4 regions of the Janthinobacterium lyxosi genome follow, and region 4 is predicted to be linked to each of the others. Evidence: predicted binding sites of a transcription regulator. Region 4 holds the regulator's gene; each other region holds the start of a gene.
The links. The regulator FNR, encoded in region 4, switches genes on or off when oxygen is low (the NO sensors DNR and NnrR bind a similar motif). The targets are predictions, from matches to a motif close to TTGATNNNNATCAA.

Region 1: a site for FNR is predicted at 3,273-3,286, ahead of paaA (1,2-phenylacetyl-CoA epoxidase subunit PaaA). Genes of this name have one in related genera too.
Region 2: a site for FNR is predicted at 3,023-3,036, ahead of cqsA (alpha-hydroxyketone-type quorum-sensing autoinducer synthase). Genes of this name have one in related genera too.
Region 3: a site for FNR is predicted at 3,711-3,724, ahead of ACQ4WP_RS12960 (KamA family radical SAM protein). Genes of this name have one in related genera too.

Annotation. Positions count from the first base shown of each region.
Region 1 is NZ_JBNYXM010000010.1:121,745-129,089, forward strand. Features, by position in the region: gene paaE (1,2-phenylacetyl-CoA epoxidase subunit PaaE) at 1-524, opposite strand, end outside; gene paaD (1,2-phenylacetyl-CoA epoxidase subunit PaaD) at 565-1,104, opposite strand; gene paaC (1,2-phenylacetyl-CoA epoxidase subunit PaaC) at 1,104-1,871, opposite strand; gene paaB (1,2-phenylacetyl-CoA epoxidase subunit PaaB) at 1,886-2,170, opposite strand; gene paaA (1,2-phenylacetyl-CoA epoxidase subunit PaaA) at 2,199-3,188, opposite strand; gene paaX (phenylacetic acid degradation operon negative regulatory protein PaaX) at 3,456-4,379, shown strand; gene ACQ4WP_RS12895 (hypothetical protein) at 4,452-4,706, opposite strand; gene ACQ4WP_RS12900 (M14 family metallopeptidase) at 4,848-5,972, shown strand; gene ACQ4WP_RS12905 (methyl-accepting chemotaxis protein) at 6,368-7,345, shown strand, end outside.
Region 2 is NZ_JBNYXM010000008.1:197,101-204,445, reverse strand. Features, by position in the region: gene ACQ4WP_RS10810 (MFS transporter) at 1-795, shown strand, start outside; gene ACQ4WP_RS10805 (GIY-YIG nuclease family protein) at 819-1,166, shown strand; gene ACQ4WP_RS10800 (MarR family winged helix-turn-helix transcriptional regulator) at 1,224-1,673, shown strand; gene cqsA (alpha-hydroxyketone-type quorum-sensing autoinducer synthase) at 1,711-2,958, opposite strand; gene ACQ4WP_RS10790 (sensor histidine kinase) at 3,183-4,409, shown strand; gene ACQ4WP_RS10785 (response regulator) at 4,413-5,414, shown strand; gene ACQ4WP_RS10780 (ABC transporter permease) at 5,411-7,345, opposite strand, start outside.
Region 3 is NZ_JBNYXM010000010.1:139,773-147,117, reverse strand. Features, by position in the region: gene ACQ4WP_RS12980 (HDOD domain-containing protein) at 1-491, opposite strand, end outside; gene ACQ4WP_RS12975 (DNA-3-methyladenine glycosylase) at 768-1,346, shown strand; gene ACQ4WP_RS12970 (methyl-accepting chemotaxis protein) at 1,362-3,053, opposite strand; gene ACQ4WP_RS12965 (cache domain-containing protein) at 3,122-3,580, opposite strand; gene ACQ4WP_RS12960 (KamA family radical SAM protein) at 3,864-5,228, shown strand; gene ACQ4WP_RS12955 (MFS transporter) at 5,231-6,577, shown strand; gene ACQ4WP_RS12950 (fumarylacetoacetate hydrolase family protein) at 6,522-7,345, shown strand, end outside.
Region 4 is NZ_JBNYXM010000001.1:359,060-366,404, reverse strand. Features, by position in the region: gene ccoP (cytochrome-c oxidase, cbb3-type subunit III) at 1-7, shown strand, start outside; gene ccoG (cytochrome c oxidase accessory protein CcoG) at 12-1,394, shown strand; gene ACQ4WP_RS01730 (FixH family protein) at 1,449-1,973, shown strand; gene fnr (fumarate/nitrate reduction transcriptional regulator Fnr) at 1,977-2,735, opposite strand; gene ACQ4WP_RS01720 (response regulator) at 2,975-6,049, shown strand; gene ACQ4WP_RS01715 (TOBE domain-containing protein) at 6,103-6,870, opposite strand; gene ACQ4WP_RS01710 (sulfate/molybdate ABC transporter ATP-binding protein) at 6,911-7,345, opposite strand, start outside.

The DNA.
Region 1 (7,345 bases), on a different contig from region 4:
ACCAGATTCAGGCGTTCCAGGTACACATCCTTCAAGTCTGTCAATTCTTCCTTGAAGATGACAGACGACGAGGCGCGGTTACCGTAGAACAGGGTGAAGCGGCTCAATGGTTCCGTCAGCAGGGTCGTCTTGATGATGGAGAGGATGGGCGTGATGCCGCTGCCGGCGGCAAACGCCAGGTAGTGCTTGCGGTTGACGCAGTCGAGCGGCACGTTGAAGTGGCCCATGGGCGGCATCACCTCGATGGTGGCGCCAGCTTTCAGGGTGTCGTTCGCCCAGGTGGAAAAGGCGCCACCCGGCGTGCGCTTGATGGCCACGCGCAGGGTGCCATCCTGCACCGCAGAACAGATGGAATACGAGCGGCGCACGTCTTCCGCATTGATATTGGCGCGCAGGGTCAGGTGCTGGCCCTGCTGGAAGCGGAACTGCTGCTGCAGTTCGGCCGGCACGTCGAACGTGACGGCGATGGTGTCGCGCGTTTCATTGCGCACGTTCGCCACGGACAGCGGATAAAATTTACTCATGCTTCATCTCCAGTTTCTTCGGAACGTGTGCCTGATTTTTTTAGTGGCACTTGAAGTAATCAAACGGTTCGCGGCAAGCCAGGCATTTGTACAGGGCCTTGCACGGTGTGGAGCCGAACTGGCTGGTCAGCTGCGTATGCGTGGAACCGCAGTTCGGGCAGATCACCTCCAGCTTCGGCATGGCCTGGCGCTTGACACCACCCGCTGTTCCTCTACGCAGGCCGCTGATGTCGATCACCTGCTGCTGTGGCGGGGCGATGCCATAGCCTTTCAGCTTGGCCTTGCCAGCCTCGCTCATCCAGTCCGTGGTCCAGGCGGGCGCCAGCTGATTTATCAATGTCACCTTGGCCACGCCATGGCTGCGCAAGGCCTCCGTGACGGCATCGGCGATTACCTGCATGGCCGGGCAGCCCGAATAGGTAGGCGTGATCGTCACGATGCACTCTTCGCCACTGACCACATCGACGGCGCGCACGATACCCAGGTCCACCACCGAAATGACGGGAATTTCCGGGTCCGGCACGTCGCCCAGCCAGGCCCATACCTGGGCGGCGTCCAGCGCTGCCGTGGCCGTGTTCATTACCACTCCGCCCCGGGATAGGCGCGCTGCAGGAACTGCATTTCGGCCAAAATAAAACCCAGGTGTTCCGTGTGCGTGCCCTGCTTGCCGCCCTTTTGCATCCAGGCGTCGGGCGCCGGCACGGTCAAGGTGGCTTCGGCGAAGATCTCGGCCACGTGTTCGAGGAAGGCCTGGCGCAGGATGTCCGATGGCGGCGCGACGCCGGCGGCGACCATGGCCTGGTCGACGGCGTCGTACTTGAACATCTCGCCCGTGTACATCCACAGCTTGTCGGCTGCGGCCTGCGTCTTCGCGTGGCTATCCGCCGTGCCGTCGCCGAGGCGCACGATCAGGTCACCGCTGCGGCGCAGGTGATAAGTGACTTCCTTGATCGACTTTTGCGCCACTTCGACGATGCGTGGATCACTGCATGTCGCCAGTTCCAGCAACTGGAAGTAGTGCCAGGTGTCGAAGAAGAACTGGCGCATCATGGTGTCGGCATAATTGCCGTTCGGCTGCTCCAGCAGCAAACAATTCTTGAAGTCGTGGGCATCGCGCAAAAAGGCGATGTCGTCCTCGTCGCGGCCCGCGTTTTCCAGTTCGGCCGCATAGCTGAACCACAAACGCGTCTGGCCCAGGAGGTCCAGCGCCACGTTGGTCAGCGCCATGTCCTCTTCCAGCGCGGGCCCCTTGCCGCACAGCTGTGACAGTTGCTGGCTGAGGATCAGGGCGTTGTCACCCAGGCACAAGAGGTAATCGAACTTTTGTTGAGTGAGCTTGTCATCCATTGCAGGCGCTCCCATCACAGGTTCTTGACTTCTTCCGGCATCGGGAAGAAGGTGGGATGGCGGTACACCTTGCTGTTCGAGGGCTCGAACAGGGCCCCCTTGTCGCCGGGGCTGCTGGCGACGATATCGGCCGCGCGCACCACCCAGATGCTCACGCCTTCATTGCGGCGCGTGTAGACGTCGCGCGCATGGTTGACCGCCATGGTGGCGTCGGAGGCGTGCAGGCTGCCCACATGCTTGTGCGCCAGGCCGTGCTGGCTGCGGATGAAAATTTCCCACAATGGCCATTCTTTGCTCATGTTGCTCTCCCCTATCTGTCTTATGTATTTACGCTGCCGCTTTGACTGCGGCTTGTTTATCTGCATACGCGAGCAAGGCATCGCGGAACCATACACCGTCTTCATACGCCTTGACCCGCGTTTGCAGGCGCTCGCGGTTGCATGGGCCATTGCCCTTCAATACATTGTTGAACTCGGCCCAGTCGATCTCGCCGAATTCATAGTGCCCCGTCTCGGCATTGAATGTCAGGTCGGGATCGGGCACGCTCAAGCCCAGGTATTCGATTTGCGGCACAGTCTGGTCGACCATGCGCTGGCGCAATTCATCATTCGAGAACAGCTTGATGCGCCACTGCGCCGATTGGGCGCTGTTGACGGAAGCGGCGTCGGACGGGCCGAACATCATCAAGGACGGCCACCACCAGCGGTTCAGCGCATCCTGCGCCATGGCTTTCTGTTCTGGCGTGCCCTTGCACAGCGACATCATGATGTCGTAGCCCTGGCGCGCATGGAACGATTCTTCCTTGCAGACGCGGATCATGGCGCGCGCATACGGGCCATACGAGCAGCGGCACAGGGGAATCTGGTTGATGATGGCGGAGCCATCGACCAGCCAGCCGATGGCGCCCATGTCGGCCCACGACAGGGTGGGATAGTTAAAGATGCTGGAATACTTGGCTTTGCCCGAGTGCAAGGCAGCGAGCAAGTCGTCGCGCGACACGCCCAGGGTTTCGGCGGCGCTGTACAGGTACAGGCCGTGACCGGCTTCATCCTGGATCTTCGCCAGCAGGATGGACTTGCGTTTCAAGGTCGGCGCGCGCGTGACCCAGTTACCTTCGGGCAATTGACCGACGATTTCCGAATGCGCATGCTGCGAAATCTGGCGGATCAGGGTCTTGCGGTAAGCGTCCGGCATCCAGTCCTTGGCCTCGATCTTGATGCCTTCGTCGATGCGCGCCTGAAAAGCGCGCTCTTCCTGGTCCATGTCATCGATGGAACGGACGTTCTTGAGGCCGGTTTCAACCATTTGTGCGTACATGATCTGTCTCCCATGTCTTTGATTTTGCGCAGCAACGCGGTGCGATGAACAGATAATACGATACAAAAAACGATTTGCATACACTTGATGTGAGTCATTTTAAAAATTCGTATCTTGTGCCGCTTTTTTGTGCGTATGATATTGCTGATGAGAAAATACTGCGAAGTGCCACCAGCGCTTCCGGCAAATTATTGACGCGCTACCCGCGCAGCCAAGTAAACTGCTGCTTTTATTGAATCGACCGCAACACGGCCAGACCGGAACCACATGAAGAACACCCGCTGCACGGCATGGATAGCCGATTTCCTGGAAAGCGACCCACCGCGCTCGAAGTCCCTGGTGATGACCATCTTTGGCGACGCCATCGTGCCGCGCGGCGGCGCCATCTGGCTGGGCAGCCTGATCGAACTGCTGGCACCGTTTGGCGTCAACGATCGCCTGCTGCGCACCAGCGTCTTTCGCCTGGCGCAGGAGGGCTGGCTCAGCTCGCAACGCGACGGCCGCCGCAGCGCCTATACGATACGCCCGGAGGCGCTGGCCCGCTTCGAGCGCGCCTATCGCCGCATCTATGCGCCGCTGGTCGTGCACTGGGATGGCAGCTGGACCCTGGTGATCGGGCCGGCCGGCAGCATCGGTGCCGCCGAACGGGGCGCGCTGCGCAAGGAATTATTGTGGGCGGGCTATGGCTTGATCTCTCCTGGCATCTTTGGCCATCCAGCCAGCAACTCGGAGGCGCTGGAAGATATCCTCGTGCGCAACGACGTACAGGGCAAGCTGTATGTTTGCCACACCACGGAGTTGCCGGATGTCAGCACACGCCCCCTGCGCGACATGGTGGGCGAATGCTGGGACTTGTCGGAAGTGATGGCCGGCTACGAAAAATTCATCGCCCGCTTCCAGCCGCTGCTGACCCTGCTGCAAGAAGAACCCGTGTTCGATGCCGAGCAAGCCTTTGTCATCCGCTCGCTGCTGACGCACGCCTATCGCCGCGTGCAGTTGCACGATCCGCAACTGCCCGTCGAACTGCTGCCCGAACCGTGGCCAGGCACGCAAGCGTATGCACTGGCGCGCGACCTGTATCGCATCACCCATGCAGCGGCCGAGGAACATATCCTGGCCACCCTGCGGCGCGAGGATGAGCACGCGCCGGACGTGGAACCGTGGTTTTTTGAACGTTTTGGCGGGCTGTAAATGGGGTCAGTCGCTTCGCGATCGGGATGTGCCCCATTGGGGCGCCCCCCCCCCGCCGGGTCTGACCCCAGGCTACTGTTTCGCCACTACTTGCTTGGCCCCCGCCAACAAATCCTGCCCCAGCTTTTCCAGCGCATTGGCCTGCACCAGCATGGTATCGAGGATGGCAGCATTGAAGGTAAATTCGGCCGGCGTGGTGTAGCCGGGGAAACGCAGGATGCGCAGCAATTCCTGCAAGGTGGTGCCCTTGCCCAGGTGCGCCAGAGCGTCGCTGAGGGCGCTGACTTTCTTTTCCAGTTCGCGTATGTGGCTGCCGTTGTCGTCCATGATGATCTCCCCGTGTTGGAGCTTCCACGTTAGCAAAGCACGTCCGTCATCGTTTGCGCCAGCACAAAGGCCACCGCAAAACAGGTATCATCGCGCCATTGCACACGATGCAAAACCCATACGTTTTTATCAGGAACACTCATGACCATTAAAATCAGCCAGCAATTCGACGCCGGCGCGATCGAGGTGCTGCGCGCCGACGATGCCCACTCCATCGAGCTGAACATCCGCAAGGATTCCCACGCCGACATCACGCAGTGGTTTTATTTCCGCCTGCAAGGCGCGCAAGGCGAAGCGTGCACGATCCGCTTCATGAATGCAGGCAAGTCGGCCTATCCGGACGGCTGGAAAGACTACCAGGCTGTGGCCAGCTATGACCGCGAAACCTGGTTCCGCGTGCCAACCAGCTTTGACGGCACGGTGATGACCATCGAACACACGCCGGAAGAAGAAAGCGTGTACTACGCCTACTTCGAACCGTACCCATGGGATCGCCACCTGGCCCTGATCGACAGCGCGCAAGCGTCGCCGCTGGTGCGCTTGATCGACCTGGGCAGCACAGTGGAAGGCCGCGACATGAATCTGCTGGTGGTCGGTGACGCCGATGCCGAGAAGAAAGTCTGGGTCATCGCGCGCCAGCATCCCGGCGAAACGATGGCGGAATGGTTTGTCGAGGGCATGCTCGAAGCATTGCTGGACCAGGCCAATCCGTTTGCCCGCCAGTGCCTGCAAGACGCCGTCTTCTACGTAGTGCCGAACATGAACCCGGACGGTTCCGTGCATGGCAACCTGCGCACCAACGCGGCCGGCGCCAACCTGAACCGTGAATGGATGACGCCGACGATGGAACGCAGCCCGGAAGTATTCCTGGTGAAACAAAAAATGCATGAAATCGGCTGCGACCTGTTCCTCGACGTACATGGCGACGAAGGTCTGCCTTACGTGTTCGTCGCCGGCAGCGATGCGCTGGAAAATTTCACGCCGGCACAAAAGGCCGAGCAAGACCGCTTCATCGCCGACTTCAAGGTGGCCAGCCCCGACTTCCAGGATGAACACGGCTATGAAGACGGCCCATTCACGCCGGAAGTGCTGACCATGGGGTCGCCCCATATCACGCACGCCTTCGGCTGCCTGGCGCTGACCCTGGAACTGCCGTTCAAGGACAATGCCAACGATCCCGACCCACAAACGGGCTGGAGCGGCGCCCGCAGCGCTGCCCTGGGCGCGGCCGTACTGCAAGCTATCCTGTCCACCTTGCGCGCCTGAGTGCCAGGGCCGAACCGGCCCGCGTGAGACCCATGCCCCGCACGCCGGGGCATTTTTTATGCCCGCACGGCAAGCGTTGCTGGACGAATGGTTTTTTTCCAGAACATCTTGCCTGCCAGAAATTATCGTCCTACACTAAACAACAGAATCGGGTCGTACCACGCTGCGCGGCCCGCAAGAATATTCGCCGGCCGGGCCAGCACGACCTTGCCGGCGATCCGGAATGCGCATGCATGGCATTGCCCTTGGCATGACGGCCTCATACCTGCCGAGCTAGCTCTCTGTAAGAAAAAACGACCGCATCGGTATCGTGCCGCAGCGCGCCTGCCCGTCTGGCTGGTGCGTGTACACATGCTGCCGGGCGCCTCCCCCATGTCGCCGAGGATGGATTACCTATGTCCAAGCTTAAAATCAGTACCCGCCTGGCCTTCAGTTTCGGCCTGATCATTGTCCTGCTTGCCATGGTCGCATTTGTTTCCGTGAGCCGCATCCGCAACATCAACACATCGACGGAAAAAATCCTCAATGACCGCTATGTCAAGGTCATGCTGTCGAATACGATCCAGTCCGAAATCAATATCCAGGCTCGGCTGCTGAGCAATGCCATCATCGGCGCCAATGATCCCGACGAAGTCAGCAGTGCCCTGACCAAGATTCAGGCGTCGGCAAAAAAGAACCTGGAACTGCTGGCGCGCCTGAAAACCCTGATCAACACGCCCAAGGGCCAGGAACTGTTCCAGGCCGTGATGACCAGCCGCGAAAGCTATGCCAAGACGCGCGATGCGAATATCAAACTGTTGCAAGAGGGGAAAACCGAAACGGCAGGCATCTTCCTGCTGACGCAGCTGCGCTATCCACAAGAAAAAATCTTGACGGCGCTGGCGGCCATGGCCGGCTTTCAGGAATCGCTGATGGCAGCCGAAGGCAAACAAGCCCTCGCCGATGGGCGCCTGGCCATCATCCTGACCCTGTCCCTGTCCATCGTCGCGACGCTCATTGCCATCGTCCTGGCCATCCTGATCAGCCGCTCCATCAGCCGGCCCATCAACGATGCCGTCAAGGTGGCACAACGGGTGGCGTCCGGCGACTTGTCGGGCACCATCGACGCGCGCGGCACCGATGAAACAGGCCTGCTGCTACGCGCCTTGAAAGAAATGAACGACAATCTGCAAGGCATCGTGGCCCGCGTGCGCCACGGCACGGATGCCATCGCCCATGGCTCGCGTGAAATCGCCTCCGGCAATATGGACTTGTCCTCGCGCACGGAGCAACAGGCCAGCTCGCTGGAAGAAACCGCATCGTCGATGGAAGAACTGACATCGACCGTCAAGCAGAATGGCGAAAACGCACGCCAGGCCAACCAGATGGCGCAA
Region 2 (7,345 bases), on a different contig from region 4:
CTGGCAGGCCCCCTGCTGGCGGCGCTGGTACTCGGCGCTCACGATGGCGCGCAGCAAACCCCCATGGCAGCGCTGGCCGCCGCCTTTGCCATCGATGCGCTGACGTTTCTGTTCTCCGCCTGGACCTTGCGGCAAGTCAGCCTGCGGCCACTGGCAGCCGCCGCCGCGGCGCAAGGCATGTGGCGCTACACGGCGGCGGGCCTGGCCATGGTGTGGCGCGACATTCCCTTGCGCAGCTGCTATGCCTACTGGGCGGTGGTGGCGTTCTTCGTCATGGGACCGCTGCAGGTGGCCTTGCCCGTGCTGGCCAGCGAACGCCTGCACGGTGCCGCGGCGCTGGGACTGCTGATGGGCGCGCACGGCGCCGGCACCCTGGCCGGCATGCTGGCATCAAGCCTGGGCGGCGCCTGGCTGCGCCGGCGTTTCGGCGCCACCTTGCTGCTCGTCGACGCCATCGTGGGTTGCCTGTTGATGACGCTGGGACAAATCAGCGCAGCCTGGCAAGGCGCAGCCTTGCTGGCCGTCACAGGCATGCTGGGCGGCTACTTGCAGGTGGCCATCTTTACGTGGATACAGCGGCGCGTGGCGCCCGCCATGCTGGGCCGGGCCATGGCCCTGTTCATGGGCATCTTCCTGGGCCTGGCGCCCCTGTCGGCGGCGGCCACGGGAGCGCTGCTACGCCACCTGAGCGTGGGTGAGCTGTTCTGCGGCGGCGGCGCCCTGCTGCTGGCGGCCGCCGTGGCGGCGGCCCTCTTCACCGCCATCCCGCGCATCGCCGGACCAGCAACGATTTGAACAAACGATGGGAGAAATAAAACATGGACAAGACACGACAGGCAACCTTGAAAGCACACTACCGGCAACAACCGCCGCCGCTGGGCATCATTGCCCTGCGGCACCTGCCCAGCGGACGGACCTTGCTCGAATGCAGCCGTAACGCACCCGGCATGCTGAACCGGCACCGCTTCGAACTGAACCTGGGCCAGCACCGCAATGCCCTGCTGCAGGCTGACTGGCGGCGCGACGGCGCGGCGGCCTTTTCCTGCGAGATCATCGACACCGTCAGGCTGCCCGACGACCCCGCCTTCGATGCGGACGCCGAGCTGTGTGCCCTGCTGGCCCTGCGCCGCGCACAGTGGCTGGAACAGGGGCAGCCACTGTATTGAGCAGTATTGCTTTACACTTGCGCACTCAAGCACTTCGCAGCGACTAAAATGGCAGCCATGAACGATCACACTCCCCCGTCGCCGGACAGCGATGGCGCGCTGGACTTTTGCCTGCGCCTGGCGCGCGCCCAGGCACTCATCGTGCGCCGCTTCGACAGCGCCCTGGGTAATGTGCATGGTCTGAGCTTCAGCGACTATCAATTGCTGTATCAGCTGCAGCGCGCACCCGGTGCGCGCCTGCGCCGCATCGACCTGGCCGAACGCCTGGCGTTGACGGCCTCGGGCGTCACGCGCTCCCTGATGCCGCTGGAAAAAATCGGCCTGGTGGTGCGCCAGGCCGATGTGCGCGACGCGCGCGTCGGCTATGCCGTGCTGACTGCCGCCGGCCAGGAATTGCTGGAACATGCCAGCACCACCGCGCATGCGGTGGGCCGCGAATTGCTGCAGGACGCACCGGCAGAGCAGCTGGGAGCGCTATCCACCATCCTGGGCAGGCTGGCCGGCTGACGCTGCCAAGCGGCTGGCGCCGGCCAGCCTGCCGGCCCTACACGAGCGCCAGCTTGCGCACGCGCCGCGTCGACGGCCAATGTTCCATGCCCACTTCGGCGCGCACCGCCGCGCAGGCGGCCAGCAGCCTGGCGATGGCCGTCTCGTCGAGTCCCGCGTTGAGGGTCAGTCGCACGAGGGCGCGGTTCTTCGCCGTTGCCGGGGCACAGAACATGGCGCCGTAAATGCCTTGCCGCTCCAGCGCCTGGCGCAGGGCCAGGGTGGCCGGTTCGCCACCCGCTTCCAGCGCCACGATCTGCTCCGTACCGTCGCTGACGTTGTAGCCGAGCGCGCTCAAGCCCTCGCGCACCTGCAGCGTGTGGCGCCGCAAAATGGCGCGGCGCGCGTCGGCGGCCATGATGAAATCGAGCGCCGCGTCCAGCCATGCCAGCTCGTGGGCCAGCAGGCAGGAGCTGAAGATGGCAGGGCGCGATTCGGACAAGAAATACCCCTTGAAGCGGCTGGAACAACTGATGAAACCGGCACGTCCCGCGAAGGCCTTGGCCAGCGATGCCGTGCGGAAATGCACGCGGTGGCCCAAGCCCCAGGCTTCCACCAGGCCCGCGCCTTGCGGGCCATGCGTGCCCAGCGAGTGGGACTCGTCGACCACCACCACGCAGTCGCTGCGCTCGGCAATGTCCAGCAGTTCCAGCAGCGGCGCCAGGCTGCCGTTGGTACTGTACAGGGCATCGACGACGATCACGCCGCGGCCATGTTTTTCCACTTGCCGCCGCAGGTGGACCATGTCGTTGTGCAAGAAAGCGACGGCCTGGGCCTGCGCCGACAGCACGCCTTCCCACAGCGAGGCGTGGGCCTGCATGTCCAGGTAGACGGGGATGCCGGGGCCGGCGATACACTGCAGCAAGCCGACATTGGCCGCCATGCCGGACTGCGCCAGGATGCCGTCCTCGCAGCCCATGAAGCGGGCCAGCCGGCTTTCCAGCCGGTGCTGTTCGCTGCCTTCCTGCAAGTACACGGCCGACATCAGCATGCCGCCCGCATTCGCCTGCAGGGAAGCCACCTGGGCCGCCACCAGCGCCGGCTCGGCGGCGATGGAAAGATAGTCATTGCCCGCCAGAAAAATGGCATGGGCGGGTGTCGGTTGCCAGGCATGGGGATGCTGGCCGCCCAGCAGTTTTTCAATGCGCGTGATGTGATGCGCATCCATGCGCCGCACGATGTAGTCGGGCAGGCAGTGTTCGGCGCGGTCGAAGGATGGGGCGTGCAGGCTGATAGTGATGGTCATGGTTTTCTCCTGGGGGAAAGGTTTGCTACGGATTAAAGCCTTCACCGTGTTGCCAACCCATCCATTGACGTATATCAATGTCCGGCGAGATAACCGTACAACCAAGAAAAATTACGCGATGATAATGTTCTGAAGAGGATCAAGGCAGAGTCATGACGCAGCAATGGCAAGGAGGATGGACACACTGGCGCAGACGCCTGCTCCATTCGCTGCTACATGAACGCGTGCCGCATGAAAACCTGGCCAGCCGCGTCGCCATGCTGGCCGCCGTGGGCACGGTGGCAATGCCGCTGTACTACCTGCTGTGGCATTTTTTTTTCCCACAAGCCTATGAAAACCTGATCCTTCGCCTGACGGGCGTGGGCATCTGCGTGGCCGGCCTGTTTGCGCGCCGCTTCTCGGTCCGCTGGCTGTCGCGCTACCTGCTGTTCGCGCTCAGCTACATCCTGCCCTTCTTCTTTACCTTCATGTTTCTGATGAATCATGCCTCGTCCATCTGGAGCCAATCGCTGCTGATCGGCCTGGTGGTGCTGTTTCATTTCGAAACGGGACTGGCCTGCCGCGCCTACCTGATCGGTACGGGCGCCGCCTGCCTGGCCGTCATCCTGCAAGGAGAAGGCGCCTACCTGCTGCAGCGTGAAGTGCTGCAGCAATTGCCCGTGCATTGGTTCACCATCGCCGCGCTGTCCGTGGTGAAAGTGGGCAGCAAGGTGCTGGAACGGGAACGGCTGGCGGGCATGGCGGCCGGGCTCGGTTCCGTGGCGCACGAACTGCGCACGCCGCTGACCAGCGTGGAAGCGAATGTGCGGGGCATGCGCCGGCTGCTGCCGCAGCTGGCTGGCCAGGCAGACGATATGCCGCCGCTGCAGGATGCCCTGTCGCGTATCCAGTTCGAAGTGCGCCACATGCAGCACATGATCGATTTGTTCCTGATGAGCGCCAGTGCCGTGAATCGCAACCTGCAGCCCAGCCAGTCGCTCTCGATGCTGGCGATGGTAAACGCCGTGCTCAAGCGCTACCCGTTTACCGGCAAGCTGCAGCGGGCCAGCGTCACGGTGGACATGCGCGCCGACTTCCAGTTCGCAGGCCAGGACGAACTGTGCGTGGTGATCCTGCTGAACCTGCTGAGAAATGCACTGAAAGCCATCCAGCGGGCCGGCAAGGGCCGCGTGCGCATCATCATCGACGGCGCCCGCCCTGTGCCCAGGCTGCTGTTCATCGACACGGGCTGCGGCATCGCGCCGGTCCGCCTGCCGTTGATCTTCGAGCGTTTTTATTCCTATCCCGTGCATAACGGCAGCGGCATCGGCCTGGCACTGTGCCGCCAGATCATCACTGCCTGGCAGGCGCGCATCCGCTGCATATCGCGCGAGCATGCCTATGCGATCTTCATCCTGGAATTTCCCCAGTCCCTGCCTGCCCGCTTCCAACCCTCTTCTCCCGCAAGGTGACGCATGCAACTGCCCGTCTACACCCATCCGACTCTGACCGTATTGATCGACGACAGCGATTCCTTCCTGAAAAGCCTGGCGTTCCAGCTCGATCCCGGCCTGGCGCGCAAGACTTTCCACGATACCAGCAGCGCGCTGCACTGGCTGCGCCACAGCACGCAACTGGGCGAGACGCCACTGCACGTCAATTTCGACACGCAAAATCTGCCGCCCGATCAGTGCAACGTGGCGCTCGATCTCGATCGCATCTGGCGCATCAGCGGCCAGGCACAGCGCTTTGCCGTGCCCTCCGTGCTGGTGGTCGATTATTCGATGCCGCAAATGAATGGCCTGGAATTCTGCCAGGCGGTGCGCGACTTGCCGTGCAAGAAGATTTTATTTACAGGAGCGGCCGATGAAAAAGTGGCCGTGACAGCCTTCAACCGGGGCTTGATCGACCGCTACATCAAGAAGAGCGACGACGATGCGCTCGATATCCTGGAACAGGAAGTCCATGCCCTGCAACGCGAATTCTTCCTGCAGCAGTCGGACACCGTGCGCGACTTGCTGATGCTGCACGACTACAATTTCCTGCAAGACGAGGCCTTGGCCATGGTGGTGCACGAGCTGTGCCAGCGCCATGGCTTTGTCGAATACTATATCTTTCCAAATCCCAGCGGCATCCTGTTCTTCACGCGCGATGGCCACGCCAAGCTGATGATCATCGAGACGGAACGCAGCCTGCACACGCAGTACGAAATGGCACGCGACAGCGACGCACCGGAGTCCTTGCTGCTGGCCCTGCTGGAAATGCGCGTGATCCCGTACTTTTCCGACGCCGACAGCGACGGCATGTATGCGGCGCACATCGGCGAAAACTGGTTCCGCTACTGCGCCGCGCCCACCATCTGCCTGGGCCGCGTGACGTATTTCTGGGCCCTGTTCGACGTGCCGCCGCACCTGCTGGGGCAGCCGGTTATGTCCTACGCGCAATTTTTACGCGCACAGACAGGCGACAGCGCCTAGCTTTCCCGTAGTGTTTGCAGCGGCGGATGTTTCAATACATTGCGCAAGCCCAGCCAGCCGCCGGCGATCGCGCACAGGGCGCCGGCCAGTAAACCAAAGGCCCATACGCCCGGTGCGAAGCTCCAGGCAAACTTGAACTGGTACGTGGCCAGGGCCCAGCCCATGGCGGCCGCGCCCGTGGCCGCCAGCAAGCCGGCCAGCGCGCCCACGAGCGAGAATTCGATCAGCTGCGCCTGCGCCAGCTGGCGCCGCGTGGCGCCCAGCGCGCGCAGCAGTCCCGCTTCGCGCGTGCGCTCGTCCTGCGAGCCCATCAAGGCCGCATACAGTACCAGCAAGCCCGACGCCAGGGTAAAGGCGAACAGGAATTCGACGGCCGTCACCACCTGGTCCAGCACGCCCTGGATTTGCTTGAGCACGCCGCCCACGTCCACCACCGTCAGGTTCGGATAGTCGCGCAGCAAGGCGTTGCCCAGCTCCGCCTGCGCGGGTGGGAGGTGAAATGCCGTGATCCACGTCTGCGGCGTGTCCGCCATGGCGGCCGGATTGATGATGACAAAGAAATTGACGCGCATCGAGCCCCATTCCAGCTTGCGCAAGCTGGTGATGGCCGCCTCGACAGGTTGGCCGGCGATGTCGAAGCGCAGCTTGTCGCCCAGTTTCAATTTCAAGGTCTTGGCGATGCCCTCTTCCACCGAGGCTTCGGCCGGCGCGCCCGCGGCATTGCCGAACCACTTGCCGGCGACAAGCTTGTTTTCTTCCTGCATGGTGGCCATCGTCGACAGGTTGAATTCACGGTCGGCCAGGCCCTTGGCGCGGTCATCCTCGTAGGTGGTTTCCGTGATGGCCTTGCCGTTCACGGCCACCAGGCGCCCGCGTATCATCGGATACAAGGGCGCGTTGACCACGCCGGCCTGCGCCAGGCGCGCGGCGATCGGGTCTTTTTGCTCGGGCAGGATATTGATCATGAAGCGGTTCGGCGCGTCCGGCGGCGTGGCATTGCGCCAGGCCACCATCAAGTCGCCGCGCACCACCGTCAGTAGCAGCAAGGCCATCAGGCCCAGGGCCAGCGACACCACCTGGATGACGGTGGCGCCCGGGCGGCGCTGCAAGGACGTGACGGCGAAGCGCCAGCCCTGGTGCTTAAAAACGCCGCGCAGGGTTTTCAGCGACTTGATGCCCAGCCAGCCGGCCAGGCCGAACAGGGCGAAGCCGCCCAGGAAACCGGCCGCCGTCAGCAGCGCCAGTTTCACGTCGCCCGCCTGCCACAAGAGCAGCACGACGAAGGCGGCGATGCCCAGGCCATACGTGGCCACGGCCAGCGCCTGCGGCGGCTCCTGTTCGCGGCGGATCACGCGGTTATGGGGGACATTGCGCAACTGCAAAATCGGCGGCAGGGCAAAACCCAGTAGTAACAGCATGCCGGTGGCCACGCCCTGCAGCGCGGGCAGCAGGGAGACGGGCGGCAAATCGCTCTGCACCAGCTTGCCCAGCAATTCCAGCAGCACTAGGTGGCCGCCAAAGCCGACGGCCACGCCCACCACGCTGCCGGCCAGGCCCACCAATAAAAACTCGATCACATACATGGCCGTGACCTGGTTTTGCGTCAGGCCCAGGCAGCGCAGCATGGCGCAGGCATCCAGGTGGCGCAGCATGAAGCGGCGCGCCGCCATGGCCACGGCGACGGCGGCCAGCATGGCCGACAGCAAGCCGACCAGCGACAGGAAGCGGTCGGCGCGGTCCAGCGTCGATTGCATCTGCGGGCTGCCCGATTCCAGCGATTCGATGCGCACGCCCTTGATGGCCTGCGTCTTGATTTGATTTTCCAGCCAGGCTTGATATTGCGCAAGCTCGGCCGCCTTGGCTGGCGGCGCCGACAGCAGCAAGCGGTACGATACGCGCGAGCCGTTCTGCACCAGCGCCGTGGCCGCCAG
Region 3 (7,345 bases), on a different contig from region 4:
ACGTAGTCGGGAAAGCGGTTCATCAGCAAAGGCACGCCGATATCGCAGAACAGGCCGAAGGTGTGGGCAATGTCGGGCGGGGCGATGCGCAACTTGCGCGAGGTAAACACCAGGGCGCGCGCGCGCTTGGCCGACACATCCCAGAAGTTGGTCAGTTCCACGCCTTCCGCTTCCAGCGCCTGGCGCGCCAGCAAGCCCGTCATCATGGCGCTGCACTGGTTGATGCCGAGAAAGTTGATGCCTTGTTCGACGGATTTGGCCTTGCGCGTGGCACCATAGAAGGGCGAATTGGCCAGTTTCAGCAGGGCACCGGACATGCCGACATCGTCGGCGATGATGCGCGCGATGCGTCGCGGCGACGGGTCGGCTTCGGTCAGTTCGCGCTGCAGGTCGACCAGCAGGCTGGGACGCGGCGGGATACGGATGGAACGCATCAAGGCGTCAACCGGATCTTCCTGCACTACCTGCTTTTGCGCTGCCGCTCTCATCATCATTGTCTTGCCCGCTGGTTATTCGGTCCTGCGCTGCACATGGACGGCCTCATGGACGGCTTGCGCAATGCCCGATGATTATCCATGTTTATGCATGGCAATAGTTCATCTCTACAATAGATTGTCGAAAAATTCCTGTTTTTGCCGTGATTGCCACCGATGTTGATCATTTAGCGACGCAATCAGCCACTGTTTTTATGGTGAAAAAAGTAAGATGTATTTGTTTTTAAGGCAGCCGCCGGTGCGTGCGGGCAGGCGTGGCGCTACAATTGCCGCATGAAAAAACTCCTGGCCGGTATCGATTTTGCGGACGATTCTTGCAGCGTGGCGCGCCAGCTGATCGGCGTGACCGTGCTGGTCGACGGCGTGGGCGGGCGCATCGTGGAAACGGAAGCGTATGACCGGCTGGACCCCGCTTCGCACACGTACGGCGGCATGACGCCGCGCAATGCCGCCATGTTCGGCCCGCCTGCGCACGCCTATGTGTACCGCTCGTATGGCATGCACTGGTGCCTGAATTTTGTGTGCCGCGAAGCGGGCCATGGCGCAGGCGTGCTGATCCGCGCCATCGAGCCGCTGGCGGGCCTGGACCGCATGCGTGAGCGGCGCGGCGTCGAGGAATTGCGGCAGCTGTGTTCGGGCCCGGGCAAGCTGTGCCAGGCGCTGGGTGTCACGCATATGCATAACCGGCTGGCGCTCGATGCGCCGCCGTTCATGTTGCTGGCCCGCGAGGATGACGTGACGGTGCAAGCGGGGCCGCGCATCGGGATTTCCAGGGCGATGGACACGCCGTGGCGCTTCGTGCTGGCCGGTTCGCGCTACCTGAGCAAGCCGATGCGCGCGCCTGCCGCTTAGCCGTCCGGCCCGGGGTCAGGCGCCGCGCTGACGGCGGGGCGTGGTGTTGCGGGGCATGCCGCGTAGCGGACTGTGCAGCGCGCGCCGGTCCGTTCCCTTGACGGGGCTGGCCGGATGCTGGAATGCCTCGTCTTCGCTGTGGCCGGCCGGCGTAGCAGGGCGCTCGTCCAAGGTGAACACGGCCACGGCCGCCGACAATTTGACGGCCTGGTCCTGCAAACTGGCCGCCGCCGCTGCCGCCTGCTCCACCAGGGCCGCATTTTGCTGGGTGACGTCATCCATTTGCGTGACGGCCTGATTCACTTCCGTGATGCCCGACGCCTGCTCCGCGCTGGCCTGTTTCACGCGCTGGATGATGTCATTGACTTGCTGCACCGAGGCCACGATGGCGCCCATGCTGTCGCCCGCTTGCTGCACGGCCACGCTGCCGCCATCGATGGTGCTCACGGACGTGGCGATCAGGGTCTTGATTTCCCTGGCCGCCTGCGCCGAGCGCTGCGCCAGGGTGCGCACTTCGGACGCGACCACGGCAAAGCCGCGGCCTTGTTCGCCCGCGCGCGCCGCTTCCACCGCCGCATTCAGCGCGAGGATATTGGTCTGGAAGGAAATACCATCGATCACGCCGATAATATCCACGATCTGGCGCGAATTGGCGCGTATCGTCGCCATCGTCGTCACCGCTTGCTGCATCGACGCGCCCCCTTGCACGGCCAGGGTTGAGGCTTGCCCCGCCAGCTCGCAGGCCAGCTGGGCGTTGTCGGCATTGTCATTGACGGCTTGCGTCAGCGCTTCCATGGCGCTCGACGTTTCTTCCAGTGAACTGGCTTGCATTTCCGTGCGTGCCGACAAGTCCAGGTTGCCGGTGGCAATTTCGCGCGACGCCGTGTCGATCGATTGCACGGCAGCCATGATGGTGCGCAAGGTCTGGTTCAGGTTGGCGATGGTCTGGTCCAGCACGCGCGACGTGGCGGCGATCTCGTCATTGCCCTGCTTGGGCGCACCGGCGATCAGCTTGCCTGCCGCCAGGTCTTGCACGGCGTCGGCAATGCCGCGGATTTCCAGCAGCATGGCGCGGCGTACCAGCATGGTCACCACGATGGAGACCAGGATGGAGAGCAGGACGGTCAGCAGCAGGCTCCAGCCCAGGCTGTGAAACTCGTCGCTGGCCGTCGCATGGGCTTCGTTGCTGAGCGTCGTTTCCAGGGCCGACAACTGCGCCAGCTGCGTATTGAACTGGCCGAATTGCGTTTCCGCCTTGAGCATGGAATTGGTGGCGATCGACTGGTCCATCTGCGCCATTTCCATGGTTTCCAGCACGGCTTTGCGGTAGCCGGCCAGGACCGTGATGGCCGCATCGACCAAGGTGCGCTCGGCGCCCGTGGCTGTGGCGCGCAGTGTGGTCAGCTGGGTGCCGATGGCCGCGTGGCGTGTCTTGATCTGTTGCTCCAGTGTATCGAGGCGAGCCTTGGCGAAGCTGCCATTCGTCCACGACAGCAACTGATACATATTGCCGTGTACTTGCCGGGCCTCTCCCAGTACGTCGGCGGCCGCCTTCAGATGCGTGATGCGTACCCGTACCATGTTTTCCAGCGAGGCATTTTGCCGCACCATGCCATACCAGGCGCCGCTCGAGCTGAGTATCAGCAGCAGCAAGACCAGGGCGGGCGCCAGCAATAATTTTGGTCCGATGCGTAATGTATTGAGCATGCTTGACTCCTGGCTATGGCTGTTCCAAGCGCAGGCGGCGCACGGCGTTCGTGTGCGCCGCCCCTGCCTTATTTTTTGTAGATCCCCGCTTCCAGCACCACGTCGTTGACGCGCAGGATATACGTGGTCTTCGGCTCGATCTTGCCGCTGGTGGGGTTCTTGTACTGGTAGTCGACCCAGCCCTTGCCCTGCTTTTGCGCCAGCTCGATGATTTCACGGCGATATTTTTTGCCATTCGCGTCAGGCACATCCGTCAAATCCTTGCCCACGATGGAAGGATTGATGGGGTGGGCCAGCACGATGCCCGTCTTGATGTCACGCATGTCCACATACAGCGAGCCCTGCACGAAGTCGGGGTCTTTCGCCGTGATTTTCTTCATCATCTCTTCCTTGCCGTGTGCCTTCATGAAGGCGGCGCCCCGTTCGGCCATGGCGATGGCGTCCTTTTCCGTTGGTTCGACGGCGGCACTGACGCTGCCGCCGGCAAAGGCCAGGCACAGCAGGCTACCCGTGAATAAGCGTTTCATGACAGCTCCTTGTGAGAATCGAGGGATGTGTTGCAAAGCCGTAATTTACGTCGCCGAGGGTCCCAGCAAATTGCGATGGAACAAACTAAGGTGTTGCTTGTAGGCAGTGAACAAGGTATCGGAATGCTTGTTGATGTGTAGCAATTTGGTTCTGGATGGCAAGAATTATGATGACTTTCACAGCATGCCGAGCTGGCATGGCCTGTGGGAGAAAAGGCTGGAATTGGCCGATATAGGGCCAATTTCATGAAAGTTATCGCTATTTATTGACAAGGAGACTATCGTGTCCGCACTCATTACCGAGCCGTTTCCACCCAAGTTCAAGCCGTATACGCGGCAAACCATTCATCAGGCGCGGCAGTGGGAATGGTTGCCAGAAGAGCAGCGTGTAGCCGTGCAGGTGGTTTCGCACGTCTTGCCGTTTCGCACCAATGCCTATGTGCTCGACCAGCTGATCGACTGGAACAATATTCCAGACGATCCCATTTACCGCCTGGTTTTTCCCCACCGCGACATGCTGCCGCCCGAGCAGTACGCGCACTTGCGCGATCTGGTGCTGGTGCAGCGGGACAAGGTTGCCATCGATGCCTATGTGCATGGGATTCGCCTGGGCATGAATCCCCATCCTGCCGGGCAGATGACGCACAACGTGCCGAAAGTTAACGATACGCCCGTGCGCGGCCTGCAGCATAAATATGCGCAAACGGTGCTGTTTTTTCCCAGCGCGGGCCAGACGTGCCACGCGTATTGCACTTTCTGCTTCCGCTGGCCCCAGTTCGTCGGCATGGATGACATGAAATTCGATGCGCGCGAGTCGCATGAGTTGGCCGCCTACCTGAAACTGCATCCGGAAGTGACGGACGTGCTGATCACGGGCGGCGACCCGATGATCATGAACACCCGCCAGTTGGCAGCCTACCTGGAACCATTGCTCGAACCGGGCCTGGAACATATCCAGAACATCCGCATCGGTACCAAGGCGGTGGCGTATTGGCCGCAGCGTTTTGTCTCCGACCGCGATGCGGACGATCTGCTGCGCCTGTTCGAGCGTATCGTCAGGGCGGGCAAGAACCTGGCCGTGATGGGCCATTACAGCCATGCCGTGGAGTTGCGCCAGGACATCGCCCAACAAGCGGTGAAACGCATCGTGTCCACGGGCGCCACCTTGCGCATGCAGGGGCCGCTGATCCGCCACATCAATGAAGACCCGGCAAGCTGGGCCGAACTGTGGCAGACGGGCACGCGCCTGGGGGCAATTCCGTATTACATGTTTGTCGAGCGGGACACGGGGCCGCGCGGCTATTTCGAATTGCCCTTGGCGAAGGCGCATGAGATTTTCCAGGCCGCTTACCAGATGGTGTCCGGTCTGTCGCGCACGGTGCGCGGGCCCTCCATGAGCGCGTTTCCCGGCAAGATCGTCATCGATGGCATCGTCACCATCAATGGGGAAAAACTGTTTGCCCTGCAATTTTTGCAGGCGCGCAACCCGGACTGGGTGCGCCGGCCGTTTTATGCGAAGTTCGATGCGGAAGCGACGTGGATGGACGATTTGAAGCCCGCGTTCGGCCACGATAAATTCTTTTTCGAGACGGATGAGCCTATGCCGCAGTTGCCGCATAAAATCATCCGCCTGGCACAGGCCGCCTGAGCATGCGCGGCGCCGGCGCCTCCTCCCGTTCCGGCGTGGCCGTGTTTTGCCTGGTGTTCCTGCCGTTTGCGCTCGGTCATTACCTGTCGTGCCTGCTGCGCGGCGTGAATGCCGTGCTGACGGCGGAATTGCTGGGCGCCATCGCCCTGACCCCGGCGCAGCTGGGCTTGCTGACCAGCGCCTTTTTTCTCGCCTTTGCGCTGGTGCAACTGCCGATCGGCATGACGCTCGACCGTTACGGCCCCCGCACGGTGCAACTGTGGCTGCTGGCGCTGGCGGCCCTGGGTGTGTGGCTGTTCAGTCGGGGCCACAGCTTTGCCGAGCTGATGTGGGCGCGGGCCCTGATGGGGGCAGGCCTGGGCGGCTGTTTCATGGCCGCCGTGAAAGCGATCTCGTGCGCCATCGCGCCCGCGCGCCTGCCGTCCGTGCACGGCTATCTGATCGCCGTGGGCGGCCTGGGCGCGGCCACGGCCACCATGCCCGTCAAGCTGGCCCTGCATTACACGGACTGGCGCGGCGTATTCCTGGGCCTGGCGCTGGCGGCGCTGGCCATTGGCTTGCTGATCCGCCTGCTGTCGCCGGCCATGCCCGCGCCCACCGCCGCGCATACTGTGAGCAAGGTCAGTATCTGGAGCGTGTACCGCGATCCCGGTTTTCGCCGCACCATCGCGCTGATCTTGCTGCCGCACACGGTGTTCTTTGGCGTGCAGGGCTTGTGGGTCGGACGCTGGCTGGCCGACGTAGGCGGCTTGTCCGACGATAACGTGGCGTATTTGTTGTACCTGGGCATGGCGGCCGTCATCTTCGGCGCCATCGGCATGGGCATGCTGACGGAGTGGGCGGGACGGCATGCGATTGAACCCATGCAAGTGGCGGGCGCCGGCATCGTCCTGTTTGTCGCCGTGCAAGTGGCGATGGCGTGTAACGTCGTGCCCAGCCTGCCCATGCTGTCCGTGCTGTTTACCGTGCTGGGCACGGTGACGGGCCTCGAATATGCGATCGTCGCGCAAAGCATGCCGGCCAGCTTGACGGGTAGGGCGGCCACCTGCCTGAATCTGCTGATTTTTACGGGCGCCTTCCTGGTGCAGGCGGGCTTTGGCCTGATCCTCGGCTGCTGGCCCCTGAACAGCTTGCAGCAGTATCCGCCGCAAGCGTATCAGGTGGCGTTTGGCGTGCTGGCGGCCTTGCAACTGCCGGGACTTGCGATGTTTTTCATCCACCGCTACAGGCGTGCCGGGCCATCCGGTAAAATGGCAGCCTGCACAGCGGCAATGATCAACTCCAAGGAAGACTATGAAACTCGTTCGTTATGGACGTCCAGGCAAGGAAAAACCGGGCCTGATCGATGAAGAAGGCAAACTGCGCGACCTGTCCGGCGTGATTGCCGATATTGACGGCGCGCAACTGTCCGACAAGGCCCTGCGCAAGCTGGCCAAGCTCGACGAAAAGACGCTGCCCCTGGTGCGCGGCAATCCCCGCTTCGGCGTGCCACTGGCGAAAGTCGGCAAGTTCATCGGCATCGGCCTCAATTACGCGGATCACGCAGCCGAGTCCGGCATGCCGATCCCGGCCGAGCCCATCGTCTTCATGAAGGCAATTACTTGCCTGAATGGTCCCGACGACAATGTCGTGTTGCCGAAAGGCTCGAAAAAGACGGACTGGGAAGTGGAGCTGGGCGTCGTCATCGGCACGCGCGCGCAATACGTGAGCGAAGAGGATGCCCTCAAATACGTGGCCGGCTATTGCGTCGTCAACGACATTTCCGAGCGCTCGTTCCAGCTGGAGCGGGGCGGTCAATGGGATAAAGGCAAGGGCTGCGACACCTTTGGCCCCATCGGCCCATGGCTGGTGACGCGCGATGAAGTCATCGACGAGCAGGATCTGGACCTGTACCTGGAAGTCAATGGCAAGCGCATGCAGACCGGCAATACGCAAACCATGATCTTCACGGTGGCGCAGATTGTCAGCTACCTGTCGCAATTCATGACCCTGGAACCGGGCGACGTCATCGCCACGGGCACGCCACCGGGCGTGGGCCAGGGCCGCAAGCCGCAGCGTTTCCTCAAAAAAGGCGACAGCATGCGCCTGGGCATCCCCGGCCTGGGCGAACAGCAGCA
Region 4 (7,345 bases):
GAAATGACGTAATGGAACCTCAAGTCATCAAGATGTATGCGGCCCGCGAGCAAATCTACCCTCGCGAGGCCAAAGGACGCTACGCTACCTGGCGATGGGTATGCGTATGGCTTACCCAGCTGGCGTTCTACGGCTTGCCGTGGTTGACCTGGAATGGCAGGCAAGCCCTGCTGTTCGATTTGACCACGCGCAAGTTCTACATTTTCGGCGTCGTGCTGTGGCCCCAGGATTTCATCTATCTGGCGGCCCTGCTGATCATCTGTGCGTATTTGTTGTTCCTCGTCACGGCCATTGCCGGACGGGTGTGGTGCGGGTTCTCTTGCCCGCAAACGGTATACACGGAAATCTTCCTGTGGGTCGAACGCCGCATCGAAGGCACGCGCAGCGCGCGCATGGCCCTCGACAAGCAGGGCCCCTCCGTGCGCAAGGCCTTCAAGAAAACGGCCAAGCACCTGGTATGGGGCGCCATCGCCCTGTGGACGGGCTTTACCTTTGTCGGCTATTTCACGCCGATCAAGGAACTGGCGCAGGCGGTGACCACCTTGAATTTCGGTCCCTGGGAATGGTTCTGGGTCTTGTTCTACAGCCTGGCAACCTACGGCAACGCGGGCTGGCTGCGCGAGCAGGTGTGCAAATACATGTGCCCCTACGCGCGCTTCCAGAGCGCCATGTTTGACCAGGACACCCTGATCATCACTTACGATGCCAAGCGCGGCGAACCGCGTGGCGCCATGAGCAAGAAGGCCGGCAACAACGACAAGCTCGGCGATTGCATCGACTGTACCTTGTGCGTGCAGGTATGTCCGACCGGTATCGATATCCGCAACGGCCTGCAGTATGAATGCATCGGCTGCGCCGCCTGCGTCGATGCCTGCAACAGCGTGATGGACAAGGTCGAGCGGCCGCGCGGCCTGATACGCTACAGTACCGACCATGCGATGGAAAACAACTTCAATTCGAAGCAGATCCGCCAGCGCGCCATGCGCCCGCGCGTGCTGATCTACACTTCCATCCTGGGCCTGATCATCATCGCCGTGTGTACCTCGCTGGCCCTGCGCACGCCCCTGAAAATGGACGTCATCCGCGACCGCGGTTCGATGGGACGCGAAGTGGAAGACGGCATGATCGAAAACGTCTACCGCCTGCAGATCATGAACACCTCGGAGCAAAGCCAGCATTTTAAAATCAGCGTCTCCGGCTTGCCGGGCCTGACCTTGCTGACGCGCGAAGAAGTGATGTTGCAGCCGACGGAAACGCTGGGCTGGCCGATCCGCCTGCGCGTGCCGCACGGCGTGGGAGAGAAGGGCTCGAACAAGATTGCGATCGAATTGCAATCGCTGGACGACCCATCGCTGCATGTGCGTGAAAGCGCGGTATTCATCGTGCCGCGCTAATGCAGGAAGGCCAGTCCCCGGATGGGGAGTGGCCGATTAAACAGGAGAAATATCATGTCCGACAGTCTCAAGCTGCAAGCACCCGTTGCACCGTGGTACAAGCATCGCTGGCCATGGCTGCTGATGATCGGCCCCGGCCTGTCCGTCGTCGTCGGCAGCTTCATGGGCTATATCGCGTTTACGCAGCCCGATGCGCTGGTGGTGGGCGACTATTACAAGCAGGGCAAGGCGATCAACCAGGATTTGAAGCGCGACACGATCGCCAGCAACCTGGCGATGGATACCAGCTTGTCGTATGACGTGGCGCAAGCGCGCCTCAGTGGTTCCGTGCATAGCTTCGGCAAGGCTTACCAGGGTCCGCTGCAGCTGCATCTGGCGCATGCGACCTTGCCGGAAAAGGATATCAAGCTGCTGGTGCAGCCCGATGCGGCCGGCAACTTCTCGGTAGCGCTGCCGATGCTCGAGCGCAGCCGCTGGCAAGTGCTGGTGGAAAACGACAAACGCGAGTGGCGCCTGTCCGGCATCTGGACCTGGCCGCTGCAACGCAGCATCGCGCTGCATGCGGACGCAGAACTGTAAAGCTTATTTACAGACGTCGGTACCGGCCGTAATGGCTTTCAACTTGGCCGGCTGCAAGATCTCGATCTCGCGGTTGGAGACGCGCAGCCAGCCTTCCTTCTTGAATTTCGACAATAAACGGCTGACGCTCTCGATGGTCAGCCCCAGGTAGTTGCCGATTTCCTCGCGCGACATGCGCAGCTGAAATTTGCTGGCCGAATAGCCGCGCGCTTCATAGCGCGAGGCCAGGTTGACGATAAAGGCGGCAAAACGCTGGGTCGCCTGCATATTGCCCAGCAACAGCATCACGCTTTGCTCGCGCGTGATTTCCTGGCTCATCATGCGGTGGAAATGGCGCAACAGGGTCGGCATGTTGCCGAGCAATTGTTCCAGGCTGGAAAACGGAATTTCACAGACTTCGCTGTCTTCCAGCGCCACCGCATTACAGTGGTGACGGTCGGCGCTGATGGCGTCCATGCCCAGCAGTTCGCCGGCCATCTGGAAACCCGTCACCTGCTCTTCGCCGCCCGGATTGATCTGGTACGTCTTGAAGTGCCCCAGGCGGATCGCGTACAGGTTCTGGAACGAGTCGCCGATGCGGAACAGCGAGGCGCCGCGCACGATCTTGCGGCGGCGGCCGATGATCTGGTCCAGCCTGTCCATGTCGCCCACATCGAGGCCCATCGGCAGGCACAATTGATGCATGCTGCAGGTCGAGCATCGCGCACGCAACGCTTCCACGTTCACTGTGGGCAAGGTGGGAGTGAGTAGCGCTTCAGTCATGTCGGTACCTTTAAGAAAATGCAATAACGAGTTTACTGCATACACGGTTGCCGTGTGCCAATTTCACCGCAATTGCGCTGAATAAACGACGTTCTGACTTTAATTATATGGCAACATCGTCAAAAGCCCATGCGGGGAAGGCAATTTGCGCGGCGCCGCTTGCCAAGTTGATGTATTGATAGGAAAATTCCTGACAGCATTATCTGCCGCCTGTGCCGCCCGGTACTGAAAAGGAAATCATGAAGCCTCTCGGCATTAAAGCAAAAGTCGCGCTGGCCACCAGCCTGACCTCGATCGCCATGATCGCGCTGGTCACCATGATCCAGGTGCAGCACATGCGCGCCGACTTCACCCGAGTACTGCTGAGCCAGCAATCGTCCCTGATCACCCGCACCGCTGCCGAGCTCGACGACAAACTGGGCATGCTGCTGCAGATCGTCACGCTGACGGCCAGGCAGCAGCCGCCGGAATTGATCACCCAGCCCGCCCAATTGCGCGAATACTATGCGCGCCGCTCGATGCTGGTGCTGTTCGACGATGTGCTGGTGCTCGACGCGCAAGGCGCCGTCGTGGCCGACATGCCCCTCGTCACGGGACGCGCTGGCATCAACGTTGCCGAACGCGAATATTTCCAGACCGTCTTGCGCACGCGCCAGCCCATGATCACCGAGCCGATGCTGGGCAAATCGAGCGGCATGCCCATCGTGCAGATGGTGGCGCCCGTGCTGGCCGCCAATGGCCAGGTGGTGGGCGTGGTGATCGGCGTGCTGCGCCTGTACAAGGATAACCTGCTGGGCCGCCTGCGCTCGGAAAAGATCGGCAAGAGCGGCTATTACTTCATCCTCACGCGCGGCGCCGTGCCGCGCTACGTGCTGCACCCCGATACCAGCCGTTTGCTGCAGCCGCGCAAGCCGAACGCCAACCTGACGACCACCCAGTTGCTGAAGGAAGATGGCGAAGGCAGCATGGTCAGCACCAACAGCCGCGGCATCACGGCCGTCAACAGCTTCAAGCGTCTGAAGTCCGTGAACTGGCTGCTGGCCGCCTCGCTGCCCGTCGAAGATGCCTTCGAACCGTTCGATGGCGTACTCTACCGGCTGGTACTGTGGAGCATCCTCGCTTCGCTGCTGGCTGCAGCCGTGCTGGGCTGGGTCACCGTGCGCCTGCTGTCGCCGCTGGTGCGCCTGCGCGACACCCTGCTGGCCCTGCACACCAGCGGCAACCGCTTCACCCCCGTGCCGGTGCAGCAGCGCGACGAAATCGGCGAACTGACGGAAGCGTTCAACGGCCTGATGAGCGAACGCGACCGCCTGCAGCAGGAGCTCGAATCGCGCGCGGCAGAGCTGGAGCAGGAGCGCGACCGGGCCGAGGCGGCCAACCGGGCGAAGAGCGACTTCGTGGCCAACATGAGCCATGAAATCCGCACCCCCCTGAATGCCGTGCTGGGCATGGTGTATCTGCTGGGCAATACCAGGCTCGACACGGAACAGCGCAAGTATCTGACCATGGTGCGCGTGGCGGGCCAGTCGCTGCTGGGCATCCTCAACGACGTGCTCGATTATTCGAAGATCGAGGCGCGCCGCATGGAATTGTCGCCCGTCGAATTCGACCTCGATGAAGTGATGAATACCCTGGCCACGACGATGACCATGAATGCGGGCGAAAAGGAGCTGGAACTGGCCATCGCCGTCGAGCCCGACGTGCCGCGGCGCCTGGTAGGCGACGCCCAGCGCCTGCAGCAAATCCTCGTCAACCTGGCCGGCAATGCCATCAAGTTCACCGAGAGCGGCGAAGTGGTAGTGGCCGTCAGCCTGGCCGAGAGCGAAAACGGGCGCGCCTGGCTGCGCTTCGAAGTGCGCGACACGGGCATCGGCATGACGGAGCAGCAGCAGCAGCAGCTGTTTTCCGCATTTTCACAGGGCGACCAGAGCATCACGCGGCGCTTCGGCGGCACGGGCCTGGGCCTGGCCATCAGCAAGCAGCTGATCCACATGATGGGCGGCGACATCGCCGTCACCAGCAGCGAAGGCAAGGGCAGCCGCTTCTGGTTCAGCGTGCCATTCGACATGCTGGCGCAGCCGGCCGAAACGCGGCGCATGCCGGCCCTGGGCCAGTTGCGCCTGCTGGTGGCCGACGATAACCGCACCACGCGCGAACTGATCGTCAAGCTGATCGAGGCGTGGGGCTGGCTGGCCGACGAAGTGGACTCCGGCTTTGCCGCCATCGAACTGTACCGCGAACGCCTGGCGCAGCAGCAGCCCTACGACGTGGTGCTGGCAGACTGGCACATGCCCGTCATGGACGGCCTGGCCACGGCCAAGGCCATCCGCCAGGCGGCCACCGGCCAACGCCAGCCCATCGTGGTGATGGTCAACGCCTTCGCGCGCAACCACCTGGAGGAAATCTCCAGCGCCGCCGAGGCCGATGTCGTGCTGATGAAGCCGATCACGGGATCGAGCCTGTTCGATGCCCTGCACCAGGCGCTGATCACCAAGAACGGCGGCGGCGAGCAGCGCATCCTGCACCAGACGCTGGGCACGGAGCTGGCCGGCGTGCACTTCCTGCTGGTGGAAGACAATCATTTGAACCAGGCCGTGGCGCGCGGCATCCTCGAGCACATGGGCGCTACCCTGGACGTGGTGGGCGACGGCTTGCAGGCCGTGGAACGGCTGCGCACGGAGGCACTGCGCTACGACATCGTGCTGATGGACATGCAGATGCCCGTCATGGATGGCTTCAGCGCCACCCACATCCTCCGCACGGAACTGCGTCTGAACCTGCCCGTGATCGCCATGACGGCCGGCGTGCTGGCGTCCGAGCGCGAACGCTGCATGACGGCCGGCATCAGCGATTTCATCGCCAAGCCCGTGGTGGTGGAAGAGATGATGGAAGTCATCCTGCGCCACCTGCCCAAGCGCCCGCAAATGCAGACGACCGAGCCGGCACCCGTTGCCGATGAAGAAGTGTTTTCCATGGCGCCGCTGATGCGCGTGATGGGGCGCGATGCAAAGGGGCGCGGCGTGCTGCGGCGCATGGTGGAAGACGCGCTGAACAAGGGCATGTCGCCCGTGCGCGACGCCGAAACCGCGTTGCAGGCGGGCCGCCACAGCGACGTGGCGCGCATCCTGCACGGCGTGCGCGGTTCAGTGGGTACCCTGGGCACGAAGCGCCTGATCCGCGCCGCGTTTGCCACCGAGGAAGCCATCGATGCGGGCCGCCTGGACGAGGTGCCGGCGCTGCTGGCGCACACGGCGCAGGAACTGGAGCTGGTGCTGGCGGCGGCAGCGGATTGGTTGTCGCGGTTGAAGGATTAGGCCTGCAACGTAAAGCTGGGGTCAGACCCCGGAACTTTGCTCAGCGTCGCCGTTTACGCCGGTACGCCCAGGATCACGCTGGACGCCTTGAAAATCGCCGTCACATTGCTGCCGATCTCGATGCCCAGGTCGGTGCTGCTCTGGTTCGTGATGATGGCGGCTATGGTGCCGCCACGCGGCAAGTCCAGCACCACTTCGGTGTTGACAGCGCCCGTCTGCACGCGCGTCACAAGCCCGGCCAATTGGTTGCGCGCGGAAAAGCGCGCCCCTTCGCTGTCCGCCACGAGGATGATCGACGAGGCCTTGATCAGTGCGAACGCTTCCGCGCCCGGCACCAGGCCCAGGCTTTCGCTGCTGCCCTGCGTGACGATGGCCACGATGTGCTGGCCGCCTGGCAATGCCAGGGTGACTTCGTCGTTGACGGCGCCCTGTTTCAGTTCGGCAACTTTGCCCAGGAATTGATTGCGTGCCGTGGTTTTCATGGCCATTCTCCGTATGAGTAAAAGATCGTCGGCGATGCCTTCCGCCTGGCTGCCCAGCTGGCGCAGGTAGCGGGCATGCTCGCGCTCGATGATACGGAAATTGTCGACCAGCTGGCGCCCCCGTGGGGTCAACCGCGTGCCGCCGCCGCCCTTGCCGCCCGTCAAGCGCTCGACCAGCGGCTCGCCAGCCAGGTTGTTCATGGCGTCGATGGCGTCCCAGGCCGCCTTGTAGCTCATCTTGACGAGTTTGGCCGCCTGCGTGATGGAGCCGCATTCGGCGATGGCGCCCAGCAATTCCACGCGGCCGACGCCGCCCAGGTGCTCGCCGCCCACCGTCATCCATACCGAGCCTTGCAGGCCAATTTCCGCTGCCGCTGATTTATCCAATGCGTTCACCCAATGCCCTATTTTCTTCCATGCTGTCAATTTGTCCGTCGCGCAAGTACAGCACATGCTCGCCCAGGATGCGCGCATCTTCCGGATCATGTGTGATCAGGATCATGGGCACGTCCAGGCGCTGCTGCCACTGGCTCAGTTCCAGACGCATTTTGACACGCAGGGCCGGATCGAGGGCGGCAAACGGCTCGTCGAGCAGCAGCGCGGCCGGCTCGGCCACGAGCGCCCTCGCCAGCGCCACCCTTTGGCGCTGGCCACCGGACAACTCGTCGGGGAACTGGTGCGCCAGTTCCTGCAAATGAAACGCGTCCAGCCAATGCTCGACTTTCTGCAATTTTTCGCGCGCGCGCGGATTGAACCAGCCGCGGCTCAGACCAAAGCCCACGTTCTGGCGCACCGTCAGGTGCGGGAACAGCGC